Regions from separate parts of the Thermoanaerobacterium sp. PSU-2 genome, predicted to be linked through region 2. Evidence: riboswitches for the same ligand, from Rfam matches in the RefSeq annotation. Region 2 holds a riboswitch; each other region holds the start of a gene.
What was found. Region 2 has a riboswitch for S-adenosylmethionine ahead of BVF91_RS04180 (homocysteine synthase). Riboswitches for the same ligand answer to the same signal wherever they lie in the genome.
Positions count from the first base shown of each region.

Region 1: linked by a shared signal. The riboswitch ahead of BVF91_RS07790 (methylenetetrahydrofolate reductase) and the one ahead of BVF91_RS04180 (homocysteine synthase) in region 2 are both predicted to bind S-adenosylmethionine.
Region 3: linked by a shared signal. The riboswitch ahead of BVF91_RS00740 (methionine ABC transporter ATP-binding protein) and the one ahead of BVF91_RS04180 (homocysteine synthase) in region 2 are both predicted to bind S-adenosylmethionine.
Region 4: linked by a shared signal. The riboswitch ahead of metK (methionine adenosyltransferase) and the one ahead of BVF91_RS04180 (homocysteine synthase) in region 2 are both predicted to bind S-adenosylmethionine.

Region 1 is NZ_MSQD01000008.1:54,350-59,726, forward strand. It holds gene BVF91_RS07785 (homocysteine S-methyltransferase family protein) at 1-1,155, opposite strand, end outside; gene BVF91_RS07790 (methylenetetrahydrofolate reductase) at 1,169-2,071, opposite strand; SAM riboswitch class I at 2,126-2,220, opposite strand; gene BVF91_RS07795 (DUF362 domain-containing protein) at 2,370-3,299, shown strand; gene BVF91_RS07800 (sugar phosphate isomerase/epimerase family protein) at 3,310-4,122, opposite strand; gene BVF91_RS07805 (glucose-6-phosphate isomerase) at 4,216-5,377, opposite strand, start outside.
Region 2 is NZ_MSQD01000004.1:3,582-8,958, forward strand. It holds gene lgt (prolipoprotein diacylglyceryl transferase) at 1-741, opposite strand, end outside; gene BVF91_RS04175 (YHS domain-containing protein) at 1,162-1,356, opposite strand; gene BVF91_RS04180 (homocysteine synthase) at 1,570-2,862, opposite strand; SAM riboswitch class I at 2,993-3,095, opposite strand; gene cysK (cysteine synthase A) at 3,184-4,104, opposite strand; gene BVF91_RS04190 (bifunctional cystathionine gamma-lyase/homocysteine desulfhydrase) at 4,109-5,245, opposite strand; gene BVF91_RS04195 (class I SAM-dependent methyltransferase) at 5,258-5,377, opposite strand, start outside.
Region 3 is NZ_MSQD01000001.1:123,475-128,851, forward strand. It holds gene BVF91_RS00720 (PTS sugar transporter subunit IIC) at 1-553, opposite strand, end outside; gene BVF91_RS00725 (PTS sugar transporter subunit IIB) at 565-891, opposite strand; gene BVF91_RS00730 (hypothetical protein) at 898-1,140, opposite strand; gene BVF91_RS00735 (BglG family transcription antiterminator) at 1,142-3,226, opposite strand; SAM riboswitch class I at 3,440-3,540, shown strand; gene BVF91_RS00740 (methionine ABC transporter ATP-binding protein) at 3,617-4,639, shown strand; gene BVF91_RS00745 (methionine ABC transporter permease) at 4,626-5,303, shown strand; gene BVF91_RS00750 (MetQ/NlpA family ABC transporter substrate-binding protein) at 5,318-5,377, shown strand, end outside.
Region 4 is NZ_MSQD01000001.1:232,303-237,679, reverse strand. It holds gene BVF91_RS01345 (phosphodiester glycosidase family protein) at 1-919, opposite strand, end outside; tRNA gene BVF91_RS01340 (tRNA-Pro) at 1,252-1,327, shown strand; tRNA gene BVF91_RS01335 (tRNA-Val) at 1,333-1,408, shown strand; tRNA gene BVF91_RS01330 (tRNA-Tyr) at 1,453-1,538, shown strand; gene BVF91_RS01325 (peroxiredoxin) at 1,764-2,264, shown strand; gene BVF91_RS01320 (rubrerythrin family protein) at 2,284-2,787, shown strand; SAM riboswitch class I at 2,916-3,017, shown strand; gene metK (methionine adenosyltransferase) at 3,093-4,280, shown strand; gene BVF91_RS01310 (HD-GYP domain-containing protein) at 4,390-4,992, opposite strand; gene BVF91_RS01305 (hypothetical protein) at 5,193-5,377, shown strand, end outside.

The DNA of each region.
Region 1 (5,377 bases), on a different contig from region 2:
GACGATGTTCTGTACCTGCGAAACGATTTTAGGCATCAATTCCTCTTCGTTTATGCCAGGCACACCGATATTCACGTCAAGTACGCTTGCGCCAAGTTTTTCCTGCGATACAGCTTCATCGTAGATCAGATTATAATTGCCTTCTTTGATAGCTGCACTCAATTTCTTCTTTCCTGTAGGATTTATCCTTTCGCCGATTACACACACAGGATAATCGCTGCCTATGAAAACAGTCTTTGTATTTGATGAAACTGCTGTGTATTCTTTCACGGCAGTTTTTTTCTCTGTATCATGTATCTCAGCTTTCAAAAGCTTAATAAATTCTGGAGTCGTCCCACAACAACCACCAACAATAGATGCCCCGCATTCTAAAAGCTTTTTTGACTCGACGGCAAATTTCTCTTTCGTAATGTCGTAAAGAGTCAATCCATCCTCTAAATGAGGCATTCCTGCATTTGGCTGCGCCAAAATTGGTATCCTTGAAACTTCAGCCATCTTCTTCACTATGTCTGCCATCATGTCAGGTCCCGTAGAGCAATTGACACCTATGGCATCAAGGCCAAGCCCTTGAAGACTTACTACTGCTGTAACAGGGTCTGTCCCCATAAGCGTCCTTCCATCTTCTTGAAACGTCATGGTACAAATTACCTTTAAATTAGTATTCTCCTTTACAGCAAGAATAGCCGCCTTCGCTTCTAATATATCTGACATAGTCTCAATAAGTGCCAAATCAGCACCGGCTTTTTCCCCTTCTACAGCAACCTCTGCAAAGGCACTATAAGCCTCGTCAAATGTCAGCTTGCCAAAAGGTTCCATCAGTTCGCCAATAGGCCCTATAGAAAGAGCAACGGCTTTATCACCAGCAGCTTTTCTGGCTATCTGTACTGCGCTTTTGACTATTTCAGGCAATTTATCTGAAAGATTGTAAGATTTTAATTTTATCCTATTGGCGCCAAATGTATTTGTCTCAATAACATCTGCCCCTGCATCAATATACGACTTGTGGATTTCGTACACAATATCCGGATGTAAGAGATTGTAATATTCAGGGCATTCTCCTGTTTTAAGTCCTTTTTTCTGAAGCATAGTGCCCATTGCTCCGTCAAAGACGATTATGCTATTCTTTAAATTCTTAAAAATATCCAATTGCAACATCTCCTTATGATGACTACAATACTTCTTCTATATCATTTTGTCTCATGTTCTTTACGCCATTTACAATGTCAACAACTATATCTGTCTTGCCAAGTGGCATGATATGAACACCACCCACTTTATTTTTTATCTTGTTTATAAACTCTATTGCAATTTTTGTCCCTTCACCTTTTTCACCGTTTTTCAACCTGTCTATTATTTTTTCAGGTATCTCGATGCCAGGCACCTTTTCGTTCAAGTTAACAGCCATCTTATAGCTTTTAAGGGGTAGCACCCCTACTAAAACCGGAATATCAAATTGCTCTACGGCATCAAGAAATCTGTATAAAATCTCATCATCGTAGACAGGCTGAGTCTGTATGAAAGATGCTCCACATTCTATTTTCGTCCTTAATTTTTCTATTGATTCAGGTCTTAAATCATTTGGATTTGCTGTTGTCCCTATGCAAAAATTTGTAGATGATTCCAACTTATTTCCGCTGTAGTCAAAGCCATCATTTAGCGACTTTGCTATCTTCACAAGACCTACAGAATCTACGTCGTACACGCCTGTTGCCTGTGGCACATCACCTCGTTTTGGATCGTCTCCTGTAAGGGCAAGGATATTTCTGACTCCAAGAGCATACGCACCCAAAAGCTCTGCTTGAAGGCCAATAAGATTTCTGTCCCTACACGTTAAGTGAAATATGGTTTCTATATTTAGATGATTTTGCAAAAGATGTGCCAATGCAATAGGGCTCATTCTCATATTTGCCATAGGACAATCAGTTATATTTAATGCATCTGCTATTCCATATAATTTTTTCGCTTCTTCAATAGAATTCGAAATATCAGCTCCTTTTGGCGTCGATATCTCCACGGTTATGACAAATTGCTTATTTTTAAGTTTCTGGCACAAATTTTCAGAATTTCGCAAAACGACCCCTCCTTAAAATAAAAAAACTCTTCGCCAAAAGAAGAGATATTTTTGCTCCCATCTTTCAGCGATATGCTGCTGGAATTGGCACCGTGATATCCGGTTGCCGAGCTTCATAGGGCCAGTCCCTCCGCTACTCTTGATAAGAGTTTACTATATTAATTTATTAAATTATATGATACCGTCCTCTGGTACAATTGTCAATGAAATATTTGTTGAAATGTTAAAATTACTTAGGCTTTTTGCTTAGATATTTTAATTTTTCATAAAATGCAAATCATATATATGAGGTGATTTTATGAGGTACAGAAAAATTGTAGAACCAGTAGTAGCAATAGCATCTGGCCCTGATGAGATACAAAACTTAAATACCGCTTTAAACTTATTACCTTTGCAAAATCTAATCGAAACGGGTAATACCGTTGTAATAACGCCAAATTTCGTTAAAAGCAAGCCTCCTCAAAGCGGTACGATAGTAGGACCAGATACATTGAGAGCCCTTATAAGATACGTAAAGTCTAAAAATCCTGGCAGGATTGTGATTGCCGCCGGCTCTGGTGGAGATCCTACGCCTAAAGTTTTATCTGACAATGGATTTGATAAAGTCATTTCAGAAGAAGGCGTAGAATTTGTAGATCTAAATTACGGTCCTTACGTAGAATTGCTGCTGGACGACTGTCTTTTAAAATCAACAAAAGTAAATGAACTTTATGAAAAAATGGATGTACTAATTTCATTCACTCAAATGAAAATGCACGAAGAAGCTACAGTATCGCTTGGAATAAAAAACATAGCTTTAAGCTGGCCTCCCGCAGAAATACATGGATTTCCCAAAAAAAATTTAGGCATACACGATGACCTTCACAATTTCATAAGGGCTATGGCTGAAAAAATATCTATAGATCTTACGATATTAAGCGGTCAAGAAGCGATGATAGGCACAGGGCCATCAGAAGGAAAGCCTATCAATGCAAACATGATAATAGCAGGAACAGATCCTGTAGCAACAGATACAGTAGGTGCCAGAATGTTTGGACTTATGCCTCAAGGCGTCAACTACTTGTTTCAATGTGCTAAAAGAGGTGTAGGCACAGGTGAGCTTAAAAATGTCACTATCAAAGGCATACCATTGCAACAAGCTGAACTGAATTTCTCTACGCAGGCGTATGGCTATGGCATCGCCTTAGATTCAAGCGAAATAAAGCAGATGGTGCCAGGAAAAGCTTAAAGATAAGGGTTTAGTCCCCCTTATCTTTATTTTCAAAGATGCTTTTTAGGTATTCAATGCCTTCTTTTAAATCATCAATATCCTTATAGTTGTTTCTGTAGACTTCCATTATGATAGAGCCATTGTAATCTAATTTTTTTAACTCTCTATTAAGCTTTGCAAAGTCAAAGCTCCCTCTGCCTGGAAGGTACAGATTGCCGCAATCATCGTAATCGCATAAATGGACATTAACGAGTTTATCTCCCATTGATTTTAAGTATTCAAATGGATCTTTCTTGCTTTTCATCGCCTGCTTTATATCCAATGTAAAATAAACATTTCTGCTTTTCACAGACTGTCTTATGAATGTAGCAAATTCTGGATATGCAAACCAACACCAATAGACATTTTCCCAAGAAAATTTAACCCCATATTCTCCTGATGTATCAGCTATATAATCCACATATTTCGCAATCTTGTCAAAATCAATATTAGGCGTCGTATCTTTTTTAACAGCAGGTCCGTGAAAAACGTATATTTTTGCCTTAAGTATCTCTGCTGCTTTCAAGACTTTAATAAGCATCTTTGAGGCATCGTTCCTTTGCCTTTCAGTTGCTGAAAAAAGCTGCGGTTCAAACTGAGTGCCTATAGCATGTATTGAATTAACTTCAATGCCGTATCTATCTAAATCATCCCTCATAGCTTTGCAATAATCTTCATCATATTCGCTGTAAGATTCCAAAAAAACTTCCACACTCTTTATGCCCATTTTAGCTATTATAGGAATCGTTTCCTCTGTAAGATAGACAGGATAAAAACAAGCCGTCGATATGCCAACTTCCATTTCATCACCATCCAAAAACAATTATCACATATTATATTATACATGAAATCATTCTGACAAAAAAAGATATGCCAATCGGCATATCTTTCATAACTATCTCTTTAGCCTCTTTTCCAATTCCTCTTTCTCTTTTTCATAACCTGGTTTGCCTAAAAGTGCAAACATGTTTTTCTTGTACGCTTCAACGCCTGGTTGATCAAACGGATTAACGCCATTTAAATAACCGCTTATGCCACAAGCCATCTCAAAGAAGTATACAAGGTATCCAAAATTGTAAGCCGATATCTCAGGCACATTCACAATCAGGTTAGGCACTCCGCCGTCATTGTGAGCAAGCACCGTACCTTCAAAAGCTTTCTTGTTTACGAAATCAACTGTCTTGCCTGTCAAGAAATTAAGCCCGTCAATGTTATCTTTATCTTCATTTATAGTTATTTCTTTAAGTGGTCTTTCAACATTTATGACAGTCTCAAACATTATCCTGCTGCCATCTTGAATGAATTGTCCCATTGAGTGCAAATCTGTAGAAAAATCAACTGAAGCAGGATATATTCCTTTGTGATCTTTTCCTTCACTTTCACCAAAAAGCTGTTTCCACCACTCTGAAAAATAGTGAAGCCTTGGCTCATAGTTGACTAAAATTTCAACTGATTTTCCTTTCCTGTAAAGAGCATTTCTTACAATAGCATACTGCATACTTAAATTTTCTTTGATGTCCGGCTTTTTGAAGACTATAGATGCATCGTATGCACCTTTCATCATTTCATCGATATTTATTCCTGCAGCCGCTATAGGAAGCAGACCTACAGCCGTCAAAACCGAGTATCTTCCACCTACATCGTCAGGAATCACAAAAGTCTCGTATCCTTCTTCGTCAGCCAGTTTTTTAAGGGCACCTTTTTGCCTGTCTGTCGTAACATATATCCTTGACTTTGCTTCTTCTTTTCCGTATTTTTTCTCCAGGAAATCTCTGAAAACTCTAAAAGCTATAGCTGGTTCTGTAGTAGTGCCAGATTTCGATATTACATTTATAGAAACATCTTTTCCTTCTAATATTTCTAATAAATCTTGAAGATATGTAGAGCTTATGCTGTTTCCTGCAAAGTATATCTCTGGTGCTTTTCTAACAGATTGCGGTAAAACATTGTAAAACGAGTGTGTAAGCATCTCAATCGCTGCTCTTGCACCTAAATATGAACCACCAATACCGATAACCACAAGTACATCTGAATCTGATTTTATCTTCTCTGCAGCT
Region 2 (5,377 bases):
CTCATCTTTCTCAATAGTATTGTATTTTTTAATATAATGTGCCGCTATCAAAGCTGCAGCAATAAATATAGCACTAGCAAGATGAGCGATTGTAAATGGTGGTAAAATCATAGGATTTCCGGCTCTAAAAAATTCTACAATAGATCTATTTATATTGAAGAAAATAACATATATGATAAATAATTGTCCATTGTATTTTATTTTGTCCCTTTTTCTCCAAAGCACGAAAAACATAATATAGTCAAGTAAAAACTCATAAACTTGTACAGGATGCAATAATTGTCCATTTACTTTTATTCCCCATGGCCATGGACGTGCCATTGCATACCCAAATATGTCGCATCCTATTCTTCCGATTGCTTGTCCTATAGCAAGCCCTGGCGCCGCTAAATCTGCAATTTTCCAGAAATTTAATTTATATTTTCTAACATACCATATACTAAATAAAATCCCGGCAACTAAACTACCGTGAATAGCCATCCCACCATCATGTATTTTTAGTATTTCAAGTGGATGTGTCAGGAAAAAATATGGTCGATATGTCAAAACGAATCCGAGCCTTCCCCCTATTATACCAACTATTATAAGGTACACGAGAAATTCTGAAACTTTGTCAACATCAAGGCCTTTTCTTTTGGCTTCTTTTAATGCCAAAATATACCCTGTGCCAACACCTATCGCTATCATTATTCCAAATAGATATATAGTGAAACCGCCAATATTAAACAAAGGTACTGTCATAAAAAATCTCCTCTCATATTAACTTTCATACTCATTCTTCAAAAAGATATATAAATTACTGTATCAATTGCTACAACAGTGTACTAAAAGGCGCTAATTCTCTGCTTTAAAAAATTGTATAAAAGATTGTCTTTATGTTTTACACGGATATTATTGCTATTACTGCCATAGCATCCACATATTATAACCTCCATTCCACATCTATCACTAACGCACGATATAATAAAAAATATATAAGGTCTAAAATTAATTCAAGAAAAAGATACACTATAATAAAACCTTAGTACCATCTAGAAATTTATAGTGCAAAAATCATGCCAAATAAAAAGGGTCTGAAAAATATCAAATCTCTAAATAAATTAGAGAATGATAGTTCAAACCCTATAATGCATTTTAGTATATCATGTACTTCAGAGCAAATTAACAGCAACCATGGTGACTGTGCCCACCATGATGTCCTTCATTACTTTCATTTTTTACATATTTTTCTGGATTCTTTTCAAATTCTGCTTTACAACTTTTCGAACAGAAAAAATATTCCTTTCCATTGAATGTTGTTTTAGCTGCAGCATTATCCTCTTTAACATCCATTCCACACACTGGATCCTTAGCCATTTTCCACACCTCCTTTGATACGTTATACCTATACCGGGTATGTTTATATGATATCATTTAATTACACAAAAGTCAATCGGAATATGTATATTTATGTGTTTCTATTATTAATTTAAATATTATTGTCATATATATTATATTAAACAAATATATAGTAAATTATTTTAAAAATAACAAAAGCCCTCTTCTATTGTGAAGAGAGCTCTATAATAATTATTCTGCTGCTTTTTTAAGTGCTTGGTCAAGGTCATACAATATGTCGTCGATGTCTTCTATGCCTATTGAAAGTCTTATTTGGTCAGGGGTTACACCTGCTAATGACAATTCTTCTTCGCTTAATTGCGAATGTGTCGTGCTTGCTGGATGAATTACCAAAGACTTTGCGTCACCAACATTAGCCAGCAATGAGAATAATTCAAGGCTGTTTATGAATTTGATTCCAGCATTTATTCCACCTTTTATTCCAAATGTCAATATCGCTCCTGCACCCTTCGGCAGGTATTTCTTTGCAAGCTCATGGTATTTATTTTCTTTAAGCCCAGGATAGTTTACCCACGTCACATTTGGATTGCTTGCTAAGAATTCTGCTACCTTTTGTGCATTTTCTACATGTCTTTGAACTCTTAATGACAAAGTCTCTAGTCCTTGTAAAAATAAAAATGCATTGAAGGGGCTTAAAGATGCACCAGTGTCTCTTAAAAGCTGTACCCTTAATTTTGTAATATATGCGGCCGGTCCAAATGATTCAACATATTTAATTCCATGATAGCTTGGATCTGGCTCTACAAATTCATGGAACCTTCCACTTCCTGCCCAATCAAATTTTCCTGAATCTACTATTACTCCGCCTATTGATGTTCCGTGTCCTCCTATAAATTTTGTCGCTGAATGTACTACTATATCTGCCCCGTATTCAAACGGGCGGAAGAGATATGGTGTTGCAAATGTGTTGTCTACAATTAGCGGTATTTTATTCTCATGCGCTATTTTTGCTATAGCCTCGAAATCAGGTATATTTATCCCGGGATTTCCTATTGTCTCTATATACAATGCCTTTGTTCTGTCTGTTATTGCTTTTCTGAAATTTTCTGGATCATCTGGATCTACAAATGTCGTTTTAATGCCAAGTTTAGGCAATGTTAAAGCGAAAAGATTGTATGTTCCTCCGTATAATGTGCTGGCAGATACTATTTCATCACCTGCACCTGCTATATTTAAAATCGAGTATGTTATAGCAGCAGAGCCTGATGCTGTCGCAACAGCACCAACACCACCTTCTAAGGCTGCTATTCTCTTTTCAAATACATCATTGGTGGGATTCATGATTCTTGTATAAATATTACCTGGTTCTTTAAGGCTAAATAAAGAAGCGGCATGTTCAGTATCTTTAAATATATATGACGATGTTTGATAAATTGGCACTGCCACTGCACCTGTAGTTGGATCTGGTTCTTGCCCCGCATGTACCTGCAATGTGTCAAATTTTAACTTTCTTTCTTCACTCATCTAAATCTCTCCTCTTCACAGTTTTAGTTTAAGGAATTTAAAATGTTATTCTTATAATTCACCTCTTTTCTTATTTTTAGAATATTAAAAGCCCTCTTCGATGTAGAAGAGGGCTAAGTTTGCGCCGCTCCTCTCATCTCTCAGGTTTCCCTGCAGGATTTGGCACCAGACGCATTATATATGCCGGTTGCCGGGTTTCATCGGGCCAGTCCCTCCACCACTCTTGATAAGAGGTTTCATATTCTATTTTATTTTTATTTATATTAACACTTTAAATCATTAATGTCAATAGGATTTCTTGGACATTTCTCAGATTGAAATTTAAAATCTATATAAATTTTCACTAAAATACCTATCAGATCTATCAGGAAATACTACAACTATATTTTTTGATTCCTTTTGCTTATTAGCCTGTTTTATAGCCGCAGCAAAGGCAGCGCCCGACGATGATCCTACAAATAATCCTTCTCTTTTTGCAAGTTCCTTAACATAATAAAAGGCTTCATCATCAGTTACCTTTTCGACATCATCTATTAAGCTTACATCCATAGTATCAGGTATAAAATCATTACCTATGCCCTCTATTTTGTAGCACTTTACTAAATCTCCTCCACCAATTATTGAACCAACAGGATCAGCAAGCACGCCTTTTACTTTAGGATTTTTCTCTTTTAAATACCTAACTACACCTGTGAACGTTCCACCAGTACCTGCTCCAGCAATAAACACATCTACTTTTCCATCCAAAGCATCATATATCTCTTGTCCTGTTGTTTCATAATGAGCCTTTACATTTGCCATATTTTTAAACTGGTTTGGAATATATGAGTCCTTAATATCCTTTGCTAATTCATATGCTTTATCCATCGCTCCTTTCATTCCAAGCTCTTTAGGCGTATTTACTATTTCAGCACCTAAAGCTTTCATTAATATCTGTTTCTCTACTGAAAATTTAGTTGGTACAACAAATATGACTTTATAACCTTTATTCAATGCTGCGAGTGCAAGGCCAATGCCCGTATTCCCTGCAGTAGGCTCTATTATAGTAGAACCTTTTTTTATTAATCCCTTATCTTCAGCATCTTTTATCATGTAATAGCACGTTCTATCTTTTACAGAACCACCAGGGTTCATGTTTTCTAGCTTGGCAAAGATATTTACATACGGAGGTATATCAAAATGAGTTATTTTTAGAAGTGGTGTCTTGCCAATTAAATCACTGATTCCCTCTGCATATTTCATGATTTCAACTCCTTATTGCATTTTTTAAATCCTCAATTAAATCCAGATAATTCTCAAGTCCAACTGATAATCTTACTAACTTATCGGTTATGCCGAGCTTCAATCTTTGTTCCTCTGGTATAGACGCATGTGTCATTTTTGCTGGATATGAAATTAGGCTTTCATATCCCCCGAGACTTTCTGCGAGTGTAATAAGTTTTACATTGTTTAATAATTTTAATGCCGTATCTTTGTTTTTTAACTCAAATGAAATCACGCCTCCAAAGCCATCCATCTGCTCTTTTGCAATATCGTATCCTGGATGTGTATGTAAACCAGGATAACAAACTTTTTCAACTTCAGGTTGTTCCAAAAGCCAATTTGCAATTTCTTTGGCGTTTTTCTCATGCCTTTCCATTCTAACGCTAAGTGTTTTTATTCCCCTAATCACAAGGTAAGAATCCTGCGGCCCTAAAATGCCACCAACTGCATTTTGCAGAAAATGAATTTTATGAGCTAATTCTTCACTATTAACAACCACAAGGCCTGCTACAACATCGCTATGGCCTCCAAGGTATTTTGTTGCACTATGAACAACTATGTCTGCACCCAATTCAATGGGTCTTTGGAAATATGGTGTCATAAAAGTATTATCAACTATCGAAAGTATGTTATATTCTTTAGCTATTCTTGAAATTTCTCTGATATTTGTAATTGTCATAAGAGGATTTGTAGGTGTTTCATAAAATATTGCCTTTGTATTTTTTGTTATACTATTTACAACATTATCTTTTAAAGACGTGTCTACAAATTTTGAAACTATGCCAAGCCTTTTAAAAACTTTCTCAAGTACCCTGAATGTTCCTCCATAAACATTATTTGAAACTATTACCTCGTCACCAGCATTAAAAAGCATCAAAACTGTCGATATTGCTGCCATGCCAGATGCAAAGGCAAAACCACCCTTTCCACCCTCTAGATCATTAATAAGCTTTTCTAATGATTCTCGTGTTGGATTGCCTGTTCTTGAATATTCATAACCTCTATCTTTTCCTACGGCATCCTGTTTAAACGTCGATGTTTGGTATATAGGTGTTGATACTGCACCTGTTTTTTCATCACCAAATATACCACCATGAATTAATTTTGTCTCCTTTCTCATCCTAAATCCTCCTTATTCTTTAATTCCTTTTGCTATAAATATTCCTGTTTTTGCTATCTCTCCTTTAGATGACACTGCAGTTGCATAAAGTCCTGTTTCTTTTACAAGTATTTCTTTAAAGTTACTATGAAT
Region 3 (5,377 bases), on a different contig from region 2:
AAGGTGGCACGGCTTCAGGCATCCTTATTACAAGGCCTTGCTTATTGAAGAATCTAACCACAACTGCTGTCAACACGCCTATTATTATAGCTACAAACAAACCTTGTCCACCAAGGTAATTTAAAACATCACCGAAACTTACTTTTGTAACGTCTGATGCTGGGAATGTTGTTACTAAAAATGCTAACATGGAAATAATACCTGTCATTGCTTCATCAAGATCCCAGCGAGTAGCCAAACTATATGCTGTACCAAATGCAACCATCAAAGCCATAATGCCAAACGATAAGTTAAAAGGAATCATCAACTGGCCAGCAATAGGCTTAATAGCATTTGCCCACGCCACAATAGGACCCCAATTTGCGCCTTCTGCAAGTGGTGGATTGGCTATTATCAAAAACAATGAACCTGTCAATATAACTGGCAATGCGAAACTTGAAAAAGCATCTCTTATAGATTGAAGTATGACATTTTGAGCAATCCTTGCCAGTACAGGCATCAAAGATGACTCCATCCATTTCATAAACCAATTGTTAGTAAGTCTTTCGTTCATCTTATTACCTCCTATGCATCTTTTCCATTTTTCTTAGCAAGCTCGATGATCTGATTCAATATCTTTTTTGCATCCATAAGTGCAAAAGCCTGCATATCAACGATGTCAACAGGAATGCCAAACTTTTCAGCTATCGTCTCAACTTCCTTCTTTAAATGCCTTACCTGCGGCTCCAAAAGAGCAACATCGTATTCTTCAGCTTTTTTCTTGAATTCACCTGTGCCTCCCGCATCTACTGTCACATCTAAACCTTGCTTTTTTGCTTCATCAGTCACTTTTTTTGCTAATGCACTTGATGTAGCACCCCAACTGCACAATATAACACCATGTATAGCCATAGTAAATTACCTCCTTTTTTTGTTTTTCTTTTTTATTTCATTTTTTAAATTTTTGTCATACAATTTAAGCATCCTTATCATGTACGCTTGTATAAGGGCAATTCCCGCAATGAAAAATGCACCAAACAAAAGAATCTCTAAGCCATGTGCAAATGTATCATTTATCATAGAATACACAGCAGTTGCAATCCACACCAAGGACAGCATCGTATAGAAAATTTTTCGTTGCTTTACCGAAATACTAAACATTTTAATCACCTACAAGATTTCTCTTTATTTCATCGTAATACTTATCCATCAAGGCCTTCTTCACAAATTCCTTCGCCTCATCAATTTTGTTAATCTCATTGAGATTTTTTACCAAGTCTTTGCTTTCAATAAATGAAACACTTAAATCGCCAAGTATCTCTATCCACATCTTGTCGTCATCCGGTGCAACCATTAGAAAAGCTGTCTTTATGATTTCATACTCGTTAATCAAATTTTTCATCTTGACATGGCTTTTCACTTTTCCAAAGACGAGGATTGGCTCCACCAAATCAGATGCTGTACAGTGGTAGATTACAAACCCTTTCCCTGGAAGTATTATCTTCCCAAGGCTTTCTCTTCCCAAAAGCTTATCCTCTATCTGCTTTATCTTCTCATTATTGATTCCATCATTACCAGCAAAATCTTCTAAGAGAAAATCTATGATGTCTTTTGAGTTTTTGCCATAGACATCTTTAAGCTTAAGGAAATCGCATAGCTCAATTATCCTTTTGCCATACCACGCAATGTGTTCCAATTCTTTGTACCTGTCGCCTATGACTTTTTTCTCCGAGAAGTCCATTATAAAATCTGTGTTTAAAGCGTCTTTCAGTTTTTTTACGTCTTCATCTAAAAGCAGCGGATTGACTATTATTGTCTCTTTGTCCTTTATGTCCAGCGGAATTGTAGACACTATCAAGTCAATATCATCTCTATCTTTAAAGTCTTTAACTCTCAAGCTGGAAACTGTATCTACAATATTCAATTGTGGAAACATCTGAAGCTTAGATAGAAGCATCCTCGATGTCCCTATGCCGCTGGCACACACGACTAAAATATTGTGCCTTTTCATCATATCGCTTTTTCTTGCTATAGATGCGCCAAAATGCATCGCAATATAGCCAATTTCATCATCAGGCACATCAACATTAAGCTTGTCTTTAATCACATTTGCAATAGATATACATTTTTCAAATAAGCCGCTGTACCGTTCTTTTATGTCATTTATAAGCGGATTTCTAATCGCAAGACCCATGCGAAGTCTAAAGATAGTAGGCCTTAAGTGCGTCTTTAAACCGCTTAAAAGCATCGTATCGCCTTTAAGATCAGTGCCAAATTCATCTTCTGCAACGCTGACCATCTCATGCAGTATTTCATTTAACAACTCGTCATTTACGTCTTCGGTATTTGCCCTATACCTTGCTCCTTGTAGATGAATCGTTATATATCCGATTTCATCTTCTGGAATAGAAATATCGAATTCTTCCTCCAGAAACCTGGCAAGCATTTCTGCAAACTTATACTCATCTGACTTCCTAAGCTCATAGAGGCTTTCATTACCTATTTTTATCTTTTCGCCTTCTTTTATTCTTTTTAGCGCCAATGCCAGATGTACCGTAAGCCCCATGTAGGAGCTTTCTGCTAATTCGTAATCAAGGGATTTCTCCAATTTTTGTATAGCCTTCTCTATCTTTAAAACCGTATCGTAGTCTATAAGCCTGAGTAATCTATCATTTATGTCTTCACTAAGCTTGTTTATATTATTGTACCCTTTATTTAAAAACTCAATTAGGTCTTTTGTCTCCACATTGTCATACAGAAAATTTATTATGGCCCTTCTTATATTGCTTTCATCGCCTTTTACGTATATGCCAACACCAGGCTTAGTTACAATTGTAACATTTTGCTTGTTTAGCCACTTATCGATCTCTTTAATGTCATAGCTTATTGTTGCCGTAGTCACATTGTATTCTTTAGCGAAGTACTCAAGTTTTACAGGTTCTTTCATCTGCAAAAGCTCAGATAGTATCAACTTTCGCCTTTTATCAGCGTCAATGCTTGGCCTATAACCTATTACATCGAATTTGAATTTTTCGATATCATTATCAGTTCCTTCTAAAACTAGTACTCCATCGTCATTTTTAAGCTTCAAATTGTATTCTTTTATATATTCATTTATTGCATTTATTTCTCTGTAAACAGTCCTTTTGCTTAACTTGTACAAAACGACGATATCGTCCAAACTGGAAATTTCTTTTGAAAGAACCTTTTTGAAGATTTCTAATTGGCGCCTACTTAACTCTTTCATAGATATTTGTCCTTTCGTCTATGACAAATTATTAATAAGTTAACTTATCTTTCATCTTAATTATAATCAATTTATTGATTAAATCAACACAAACTTGTGAATACACTGTCAGATTTATTATGACAAAAATTTAATATTGTCGCATGAAAATTTTGCTTGACTTTTCAACATCCATCCTATATAATCATTTTAACAACTAAAAACGAAATTATTCTCTTATCTAGAGAGGTGGAGGGACTGGCCCGATGAAACCCGGCAACCGGCACGTATGTGCAATGGTGCCAATTCCTGCAGCGATTGCTGAGAGATGAGAGAGGACGAAACCTCTTTCATTGGAGGTTTTTTTTATTGCTTTTTTAAACTACATTTGTGAAAAGAAGGTGAAATGATTTGATCGAAATAAAAAACTTAAGCAAAGTTTACAACACAAACGGAAAAGAGGTAATAGCTTTAAAAGACATCAACTTAACTATACGTGATGGTGAAATTTACGGCATAATGGGTCTAAGCGGTGCCGGGAAATCATCATTGATAAGATGCATCAACATGTTGGAAAAACCTACATCTGGCAGCATACTTATAAACGGCGTAGAAATGACAAAGTTAAATTCAAAAGAACTGAGAAATATGAGAAAAAAGATTGGCATGATATTTCAGCATTTCAATCTTTTGATGAACTCTACAGTGTATGAGAACATAGCATTTCCTCTTAAGATCTCGAAAGTCAGCGATTCTGTCATAAAAAAACGCGTTGATGAATTGCTGGATGTAGTAGATTTAAAAGACAAAAAGTACGCATACCCTTCGCAGCTATCTGGTGGGCAAAAACAGAGGGTAGGCATTGCAAGAGCTTTAGCAAACAATCCAGACATAATTCTATCTGATGAGGCCACATCCGCTTTAGATCCTACTACGACAGAATCCATCTTAAATCTTTTAAAGGACATAAACAAACAATACGGAATTACAATCGTGGTAATAACGCACGAAATGTCTGTCATAAGAAATCTGTGCGACAAAGTGGCAGTTTTGGAAGACGGAATGATTATCGAGGAAGGAAATGTAATAGACATTTTTTCAAATCCTTCAACAGAAACATCTAAGAGATTTTTAAAAGATATGATAGCTGAACTTCCGCCAGACATATTGCTTGATGACGAAAATCCAAATGAGGAAATCTTGAGATTATCGTTTTTTGGCAGCAGCAGCAACCAGCCTGTCATATCCCACATGATAAAGAATTTCGATGTTGAAGTGAATATCATTTCCGGAAATATCGAAAGAGTGCAAAACTCACAAATAGGAAATCTCTTAATAAAAATAAGCGGTGAACAGAATTCCATAAAAAATGCTATAAAATTTTTAGAAAACAATGGTCTTAGAATAGAGGTGCTTAAAAATGGTATCATCTAACACATTGCAGTATCTGTTAAACTTGTGGCAGCTTATGGAAGAACCTCTTTGGGAATCTTTGTACATGGTGTTTTTCTCAACACTTTTCTCAGTAATAATAGGACTGCCTCTAGGCATAATACTTGTCATAACCGACCAAGGTCATATAAAGGAAAATCTAAAGTTAAATCAGGTATTAGGTACTGTGATCAATGTCATGAGGTCAGTGCCGTTCATAATCCTCATAATCGCAATCTTCCCATTGGCAAGGCTTATTGTTGGCACAACTATAGGACCTACCGCTGCTATTGTACCACTGTCCATTGCTGCAGCCCCATTTGTAGCAAGAGTTGTAGAATCATCTCTTAAAGAAGTAGACTGGGGCGTCATTGAAGCATCTATATCTGTTGGCGCTTCAATACCACAGATAATATTCAAAGTCATGATTCCAGAATCATTGCCATCACTTATATTGGGAATAACTCTTACAGTGATAAATATTTTAGGGTATTCTGCTATGGCAGGTGCTATTGGAGGAGGTGGTCTTGGAGATCTGGCTATAAGATATGGCTACCAAAGGTTTCAGACAGATGTGCTTATTGCCACAATCATAGTCTTAATAATCTTTGTAGAAATCGTGCAAAGAATAGGAAACTATCTTGCAAAAAAAGTTGATAAAAGATGAAAGGATGGTATGTAATGAAAAAATCATTTTTATTTCTCACTCTCATATTGACATTTGCATTTATCTTATCAGGA
Region 4 (5,377 bases), on a different contig from region 2:
TCTTATCTTCAGTATAGCCTATAGCTGTCCTTGCGTATATGCCGTCTACATTGTCGGTAAATTGCGACGGTATTGAACCGTTTTGTACCAAAATGGTTCCTCCGCTTACAGCCATCTTAAAGTTGTCAAATGGAGGGTCTGTAGAGATATTTTTGATGACTTTATCTCCTTGCTTTAGATTTAAAAGAATCTTTGCGACATCACCTGTTGCATCTATAGAATAGCCTCCATCGGGAATTGCTACAGGACCTTCACCCTGTCTTACCTCCAAGACGCTGTTGTTTTTGTCAACTAATACTTCAACAAGGTCTTTATAGCTATCGCTTAGACCCGGTGTCTCATCATTCCAGTCCTTTGTAAATATGACGCAAGATGTACCACTGCCTATGGAACCTACGTTGTTTAAAGCACTTACTGGAACTTGACTGCCGTCAGGTAGTGTTATGCTAAGAGAAGTGCTTTTCCAATATCCTATTGATGGAACATTGTTTTTATCTATGGCAAATGTGGCGTAATTCCCTTGATAGTATGGGACAGTTAAAAGATTTCCGTCTTTAACTGATGCTCCTACGATAAACCCTTGCTTCGTGTCAAAAAAATCGCCATTTACTGCGGCTATAGCACCGTTTCCATTTGCCATGTCTTCTACATCCATTCTGTCTTTAAAACCAGATGGATTAAAAATGGTGGATATTGATGTGTTACTGTCGCTTAAGTCCACATCCAAAACATTGATATTGATGAAACCATCTGTCGTAAAATATGTAATGTTTTTTTCTGTAACACCTTTACTTAATATTTGCTGGCTTTCATTTGAAGTTATTACGGTGTAAGCATCTGCAGCAATACCATTCATAAAAACCGATGAAAAAATGATTATTGAAGATATACACATGCTTATAGCTTTTCGGTACTTCACGAAAATCCCTCCTATGTACTTACTATGTACTTAGCAATTGTTCTTTAAAACTTATCTTCGGCAATTTAGCGCGGTTGATAAATTTTCCATACCTATACAACCATATTGTACCTTTTGTATATTACAGCCGTGTTACAATTTCATAAAATAAAAATAAAAACTAATATTATTATTGCCTAAATTGTGTATAATGATTATAAAAGATAAATGGAGCATAAGCGAAAGATATTGAAAAAATGCCAAATTAACTGATGGAAACCGGCTAAAATGAGGAATAATAAATCTTGTGAAATTGATAGATTTCAACTATAATCAAATATGTCGCGAGACGCCGGGGTGTAGCGCAGTTGGTAGCGCACGTGCTTTGGGAGCATGGGGTCGGGGGTTCGAGTCCCTCCACCCCGACCATTATTGGTCGTATAGCTCAGCTGGGAGAGCACCTGCCTTACAAGCAGGGGGTCATAGGTTCGAGCCCTATTGCGACCACCATTTCTATTTGTGAATATTTTTTCTCATTAAAATAAAATAATCATGGAGGGATACCCAAGTGGCTAAAGGGGGCAGACTGTAAATCTGTTGGCTGGTGCCTTCGATGGTTCGAATCCATCTCCCTCCACCATGAATACAAGGCTAAAGGGCCTTTTTTTATTTTGCCTTTCAAGATTTCCTTATCATAATGATTTTTAAAGACATCGATAAAAAATTTCCCAAATCCTATTGACATAAAAAATAATTGATGTATAATAATACTTGTGAAGGGAAAATAGTTATTAATAGAAATAAAATATTAATAGCTTATCCAATGTATGATTGACTAAGAAGAATAGATGAGAGGTGTGTACATATGTCGTTGGTAGGTAAGAAAGCTCCTGAATTTAAGTTAGACAGCACAAAAGGTCAAATATCCTTAAGCGATTATAAAGGTAAATGGGTAGTGCTTTTCTTTTATCCACTTGACTTTTCGTCAGTATGTTCGACAGAAATACCTGAGTTTAACAGGATGAAACCTGAGTTTGACAAGCTCAATGCTGAGCTATTAGGTATCAACACAGATAGCGTTTATTCACACAAGGCATGGATAGATAGCCTCGGTGGTGTTGATTTTCCGCTTTTATCTGATTACAACAAAGAAGTCACGAAGCAGTATGGAATACTTATTGAAGATGCTGGCATAGCATTAAGAGCTGCATTCATCATTAACCCTGAGGGAATTGTTGATTACGAAGTTGTACATGAGCCAGTAATCGGCAGAAATGTCGATGAAATATTGAGAGTGCTTAATGCACTTCAAACAGGTCATGCTTGTCCTGTAGGTTGGAAACCAGGGGACAAAGTATTAGATTAAAAAAGGAGGAGATTTTTAAATGAGAGAAATGACGACAAAAAATCTAAGCGATGCATACGCAGGTGAAAGCCAGGCTCACATGAGGTATCAAATTTTTGCTGATGTGGCTGAAAAGGAGGGTAAGCCAAACATAGCAAAGCTTTTTAGAGCCATATCTTATGCCGAATTAGTCCATGCTACAAATCACTATAAGACATTGGGAGAAGTAAAAGACACAGTATCAAACCTTGACAAGGCTATAGCAGGTGAGACATTTGAAGTAGAAGAAATGTATCCAGCATATAAAGCCGTAGCAGATTTGCAGGAGGAGAAATCTGCAGATAAAAGCTTCAACTATGCTCTTGAAGCTGAAAAGTTACATGCTAAGATGTATACAGATGCAAAAGCAGCGGCACTTAAAAATGAAGACATAGCTATTTCTAAAGTGTACATTTGTCCTGTTTGCGGATATACGGCAATTGATACGGCTCCAGAAAAATGTCCAGTTTGTGGAGCTCCAAGAGATAAGTTTGTTGTTTTCTAAAAGGCATAAAACCCCTTCATTATCATATATTAACTTTAAAGTGCTTGACAGTCGTCAAGCACTTTTTCACTTTCTAATTGACTTATTAGTTGTACTGTGATATTATATTTTAAGTTAAATAAGTGAAACTCTTATCAAGAGAGGTGGAGGGAAGAGCCCTGTGAAGCCCGGCAACCTGTCTTACGACAAGGTGCTAATTCTCGCAGAAGTTTACTTCTGAAAGATGAGGGTGGATGTGCCTCTTCTTTTGGAGAGGTTTTATTTTGTTTTAGGTCTTTTATGTGATTTAAAAAAGGAGGATACAGATGAAAAAGTATTTTACTTCAGAATCAGTTACTGAAGGACATCCAGATAAAATTTGCGATCAGATATCTGATGCTATTGTAGATGAGATCTTAAAAAATGATCCATATGCGAGGATAGCCTGCGAGACTGCTGTTACAACAGGTATGGTATTGGTGATGGGAGAAATATCCACAAAGTGTTACGTTGACATACCTAAAATCGCAAGAAAAGTCATAGAGGAAATAGGATACACTCGTGCAAAATACGGCTTTGATGCAGATACATGCTCTGTGCTTACATCAATAGATGAACAGTCTCCAGATATAGCATTGGGAGTTGATAAGGCTCTAGAAGTTAAAAAAGGCATCTCCTACGATGAGCTGGAAGAACAAGGCGCTGGAGACCAAGGCATGATGTTTGGATACGCATGTACAGAGACGCCTGAGCTTATGCCTCTTCCAATATCATTAGCACATAGGCTTGCTCGCAGATTAGCAGAGGTAAGGAAAAATGGCACTTTAGATTACCTAAGACCTGATGGCAAGACACAGGTGACGATTGAGTACGTTGATGACGTGCCAAAGAGAGTTGATTCAATCGTCGTATCTACACAGCATTCACCAGATGTGGATCATGATAAGATTGAAAATGATGTAAAAGAGTATGTAATAAAACCTATCGTTCCACCAGAGCTTATTGATGATGATACGAAGATATATGTAAATCCGACAGGAAGATTCGTAGTTGGCGGACCGCAAGGAGACAGTGGTCTTACAGGAAGGAAGATAATAGTCGACACTTATGGTGGATATGCAAGACATGGCGGCGGTGCTTTTTCTGGCAAAGATCCATCGAAAGTAGACAGATCTGCTGCGTACGCTGCAAGGTATGTAGCGAAAAACATCGTAGCTGCTGGGCTTGCTGAAAGGTGTGAAGTTCAATTGGCGTACGCTATAGGCGTAGCTACACCATTAGAAGTCAATGTAGATACTTTTGGCAGTGGGAAAATATCTGATGAAGAGATATCAGAAATAGTTAAAAAAGTATTTGATTTGAGACCTGCTGCTATCATAAGAGATCTTGATTTAAGAAGGCCTATTTATAGACAAGTTGCAGCATATGGACATTTTGGACGTACAGATCTTGACCTTACATGGGAGAGAACTGACAGAGTTGAGATACTGAAAAAACTTGCTTTCAATAAATAATAATTTTAAAGCCCGGAGTTTCCTCCGGGCTTTGCGGCTTGTATATTTATATTTATAGCCGCGATTTTTATAAAAATTGTACGCTCCGCTACTTTTATTATAGCATAAATTAGATGGCGATTCCATTGCTTTCTCTATTTTCTTTTTCGAGAATTTGTGTCTTTGTTTTAACCAAATTTTCTAATGCTGAAACAAGCATTTGGTTGTACTTTGCATCGCACTCTTTCAAATCTTGTATTGCTTCAATAGCATTTTTAGCTTTTCTATACTGTCTATCGTTTGTCATTGCGTCGAAAGAATCACACACTGCTACAATCTGTGCGCCAAACGGAATGATTTTTAAACCATAAGGATAGCCTGTCCCATCAAGCCTTTCATGATGATATAGCACAGTAGATGTCAAATATGCAAGTGGTGTTAAGGCTTCCAGTATATCGGCGCCGTATTTGGGATGCAATTTCATGACGTCGTATTCCAATTCTGTAAGTTTATCTGGTTTTGCAAGAATACTAATCGGAATCATCACTTTGCCTATATCGTGCAGCAATGCACCCTTGTATATCGTTATTTTTTCCTTTATATTAAGCCGCATCATGTTTGCTACATTGTATGATAACTTTGCGACTCTTATGCTGTGCTTGTACGTCTCGTAATGGTAGTTTTTTAGCGACATCAGAAGATGCGACATCAGTTTTTCTTCATCATAATTCATCTCATTTTTCCCCTTTTTTCGACAATTAATATTATATTATAATTTTTTGCACCAGTCAATAATTTCATACATTGTAATAAAATTCAAAAAAAAAAAAAAAAAAAATTCGGAAAATTTTTAAACACATATCCATATATTGACTTTGAAGTTGTTATTTTATATAATAAGTACAAACATAAGTTCGTAAAGGAGTAATGGAGATGAAGGATTTTGATATACCTGATGTCTACATTGCCATATTGCCTTGCTATCTTGATGATTACGGAGATGGGACGGAATTAATAGACTTAAATGGCAATGTATTGCGTATAAAATCCAGTGTCAAAAGTTGTCTAAAGAGGACTTTGAAAAAGTATGCTGTAGATTTAAGTGCCATAAAAGAAAA